Regions from separate parts of the Rothia sp. P7181 genome, predicted to be linked through region 1. Evidence: riboswitches for the same ligand, from Rfam matches in the RefSeq annotation. Region 1 holds a riboswitch; the other holds the start of a gene.
What was found. Region 1 has a riboswitch for S-adenosylmethionine ahead of ACN08Z_RS07185 (LLM class flavin-dependent oxidoreductase). Riboswitches for the same ligand answer to the same signal wherever they lie in the genome.

Region 1 (2,168 bases):
TCCACAAAATCCTCAAAAGAACCAGGCGAAACATGATACGCAAGGTTAATACCGTCTAAATCACCCTCATCAATCCAGCGTTCCAGCTCATCAGCAACAGTCTGAGCAGAACCAATAATCACATCGCCCATACCACCAATAGCGCAATGACGAGCAATATCAGCACGAGTCCACTTCTTCGTCTGAGACTGCAAAGTAAAAGGCGTCAAAAAGGATTGAATGGACTCCGTCTTGACATACTCAAGAATCTCGTCCTCATCAAATAGTGAAAGATCAACACCAGACCAGCCACCAACAATTCCTTGAGAAGACTCTATATCCACATATTTCACATAATCCTGATACTTCTGCTGTGCCTTCTCGTCAGTCTCATCAACTACCACCGAAAGCATGGCAAGAATCTTCACGTCATCACGGCGGCGTCCGGAACGCTCAGCCTCATCACGGATACGAGAGGTCACATGCCTGGTCAAATCTGGACGTAAAGCAGAAATGAAAATCGCTTCGGCATGTTTTCCAGAAAAAGCCTGACCGCGAGAAGACGCACCAGCCTGAAAAATTACGGGAGTACGCTGAACAGACGGCTCGGTCAAAGAAATTCCAGGAACTTGAAAATACTTGCCTTGATGCAAAATAGGATGAATTTTCTCAGGATCTGCAAAAATTCCGCGCTGACGGTCACGTAGCACCGCTCCGTCTTCCCAAGAGCCTTCCCACAACTTATAACAGACGTCGAGAAATTCGTCAGCAATTTCGTATCGTTCATCATGCTCAATCTGACCGGCAAGCCCCTGATTCTCTGCCGCAGATTGAAGATAAGAAGTCACCACGTTAAAACCAACACGACCACCCGTTAAATGATCTAACGTTGCATAAGAACGAGCCAAAGTATAAGGCTGGTTATAGGTCACGGCAGCTGTCACTCCAAAACCAAGATGTTCCGTGACCGCTGCCATCGCCGAAATCTGTAAGAACGGATCACCTACCGGCACCTGTGCACCATCACGAAGTACGGGTGCAACAGAATCCTTATATACGTCGTATACGCCCACCACATCAGCGATAAAGACCGCGTCAAAAAGCCCTTTTTCGCATACTTGAGCTAAATCTGTCCAATATTTAATGGTGTTATATTCATCGGCTCGCGAGCGCGGATGACGCCATAATCCGAAGCTTTGGTGGCTTGTTGTGGTCATATCAAACGCGTTGACAACGATACGTTTTTTAGAAGAAGACGGTGTCGTAGTGGGTTGTTCTGTCGTGGCGGTATGAGTTGCCATAAGTTTTTTCCTTTGCGTTCTTAGAGGAGAGAGCACTCCTCTATGAGGCGTGGCATATTGAGAACCATATTTTTCGGTGTTGATATGCCCGACGCATAGGCGCCGTATTTGCCGTTGTGATTATTTTGAGCCGGATCTTCATCTGGGGCACCCCGCTACGGGAAGAGGGTTGCCGTCCAACAAGCCAGAGCTTGACGTTGGAACTCGTGATCGCTGGGTTTAGCTTATAAAAAGTTCTTCTTGGCACCCAAGAGCTTCAGTGTTTATTGCGGTGGGTGACGTTCGCTAAGGAATATGACTCTATGCAACGTGATGTGTTCATCTGCTGGCAATGGAAAGTAACGTCTAGATGAATGTGTACGGAAGGTATTACGGTAGAACTCGTCTAAACCATCCAGAGCGACTGAGAGACCTGGCTCTAAGACGTCGCAGCAACCTCGCTTATGCGGTGGTGCTAATGCCAGAAACGATGGGAGTATCGATGTCGTATTATTCGTCTTTTTCTTATTCAGACCCTCGAAATCAGGTGCAGAATCCGACAGATGTTTCGGATCAAGAACGTATTGATTTTTGGGCAAGGCAGGCGCGAGAACGTCTTAGTTGGGGGAAGCTATGGGATGAGGATAAAACGCATGAGTTTATTCCTCCTCGTTTAGTAGACGTTCGTGAAGATGGTGTTCAAGAATTTTCTGTTCCAACGATTAAGTGGTTTGAGGGTGGTCAGCTCAACGTTGCCTATAACTGTGTGGACAGGCATGTAGAGCAAGGTTTTGGCGATAAGGTTGCGCTTTTCTTTGAGGGTGAACCTGGTGATCGTGAAGCTATCACTTATGCTCAGTTGCAACGCCGTGTGGCTCAGGCGGCACATGGTTTAGAGCGTTTGGGTGT
Region 2 (2,168 bases), on a different contig from region 1:
TTTTTTGTTGTTCTGCTAGCTCTTGTGCAGTAGTGATTCCGTGGTGTTTGAGCTGTTCTTCGCTGAGTCCGTCTGTGACGCGTTGAGTGGAACTTTGAGCTTTGCTAACTTTTTCGGCTCTTTCGATGGCGGTGAGCATGATGGCTACGGAGTGTTTGCAGTCGGTGCGTACTGGGCAGGTGCATCGTGCGGAGAAAGCGAGGGACCCTTCAACCTGTTCTGCGGGGAAGACAATTTTGCTGAGGTATGGGTCTGTTGCGTCGCCGTAGGTTGTTCCTGTCAGGATGTGTGCTTGGGCGTCGTAGGAGTATCGGGCGACTTTGCCCTCTTGCATGTATTGTTTTCCGCGCAGGTAGGTGCGGTGTCCTACTTGCTGGATAATTTTTGCTGCGCTGACGGGGATTCTGGGGAAAGCTGATGGTGCATTCACGGTGGTTGTATCCTCTGCTGGCAGGGTGCATATATGTTCTAGGTTACCGGATGAGCTTGCACCAAAGCTGGTGTAGCCTAAATCTCTCAAATATTTTGGGTTGAGCTCTTTGTTTTTTGTGGTGGTTGCGTTATTCTGGATTCAGCTTCAAGAGTTTCAACTGATAAGCTCCGACTTTAGTTGAACGCCAACCCCATGTTCACGGGTGGCTCGGATGACGAAGCGGTTCGTATTCGCGTCATAGTACGCAGGCTGGTACGGACAAGAGCACTTCGAAAGGAAAGCGCATTCAGCGCAGTTGTATCATGCACAACACCGCTCGCCCTCAGCACAATATTCAACCTGTTTCTTCTGCTCAAACTCGTGGCGGTTACGCTGCCGTAAGCATTCAAGATTACACTCGTATTTCCCATGAGCGTTCTGAGTTTCTTAACTTTTTGCTCTCTCCTAATCCGCACGGTATCCCTAACCAAGAATACGGTATCTTACAAGCAGCATGAGTATAAGAGGACTACTTCTAGACTCTGATGTACTAGCAGAGATTCGCAAAGCCACACCACATCCGCAGGTCGTTGCGTTTCTTCGCCGTCGCTCATATATGGTGATGTACATATCAGCACTTAGCCTAGGCGAACTTAAAGGGCTTTACCCCTACCCTGAAACAGAGAGGTGGGTTAACGAACTTCTCGAACGTTTTAGCGGGCAGGTTCTCGACGTTGATACGAACGTATCTTTGGCATGGGCCGGTCGCCAAATTCGTGCTGAAGAACGCCCCTCACCAGAAGGCCCTTATACGCCATTGCCTACCGCCGCACTTGAAGGGCTCATGGCTGCTACCGCTGAAGTGCATCAGCTAGAAATAGTTTCTTCTAAAGCAGATATTTATCGTCGCTGGGGAGTCCCTGCCGTTAATCCGTTGCATGAAAACGCCGCGCGAGGACTATAAACACTGTGTCTTTTACGTGACCTTAAGACGTAGGCTGTGATGAGCTTAGCCTCTTGACCGGCATACATGGTATGGTTCAGTGGGGTGCACGCGGTGAAGAAAATCCTTGGTTTATGTCTCATTTGGATGAGAAAAGCTGTGTGAACTTCAGAGTTCAATAGAGTTCATGACAAGATAAAAGACGATGAAAACCAACGTGATGAAACCTCAACAACGTTCGATACCGATGCCCCTCTGGCTACAGGGGGTTGTCGAACTCTTTCGTACTGCCTTCTACTCTTGCTTTGCTGTAGTGCTACTACTGGGTGCCGTATGGTTTACCGGCGGTTTTGAACAGCGTGACCTCTACGCTATGGCAGTTTTAGTTAGCCAAATGTGGCTTCTAATCCATGGGGTTCCTCTTCATCTGAACATCTCTGCCCCGTATGGAGACACCCCCGATATTCAGGGGACGATGAGCTTTATCCCGTTGGGTTTAACGCTGATACCCTTATGGTTATGTTTCCGTTCAGGACGAGTCTTAGCTCAAGCATCTCGTGAGGGACAATTCTGGATACCAACATTAACCGGAGCTATCACTTATAGTGCCTGTGCTGGGGGCTTGAGCCTTTTGACAACAGATACTGCTGCGGTAGCGTACCCTGTAGCTTCTGCACTTGTACCGTGTTGGGTCGTTTTATCAGGGCTTATTCTTGGTGGCTGGTACGAGTCTCGTTCTTTGGCGAGAATGATCGGTGTTAACGCTGCAGAATGGGTTGCTCAGTTTAGCCAGTACTCACGTTGGGCGGGTTC

Region 2: it holds a riboswitch for S-adenosylmethionine, as region 1 does, so the genes downstream of both, ACN08Z_RS04585 (nuclease PIN) here and ACN08Z_RS07185 (LLM class flavin-dependent oxidoreductase) in region 1, are expected to answer to the same signal.

Annotation. Positions count from the first base shown of each region.
Region 1 covers NZ_JBLXXZ010000013.1:53,059-55,226, forward strand. Annotated here, with positions in the region: gene ACN08Z_RS07185 (LLM class flavin-dependent oxidoreductase) at 1-1,280, opposite strand, end outside; SAM riboswitch class IV at 1,380-1,492, opposite strand; SAM riboswitch class I at 1,668-1,756, shown strand; gene ACN08Z_RS07190 (AMP-binding protein) at 1,762-2,168, shown strand, end outside.
Region 2 covers NZ_JBLXXZ010000006.1:104,254-106,421, reverse strand. Annotated here, with positions in the region: gene ACN08Z_RS04590 (SNF2-related protein) at 1-430, opposite strand, end outside; SAM riboswitch class IV at 576-704, shown strand; gene ACN08Z_RS04585 (nuclease PIN) at 736-930, shown strand; gene ACN08Z_RS04580 (plasmid stabilization protein) at 927-1,376, shown strand; gene ACN08Z_RS04575 (DUF6350 family protein) at 1,561-2,168, shown strand, end outside.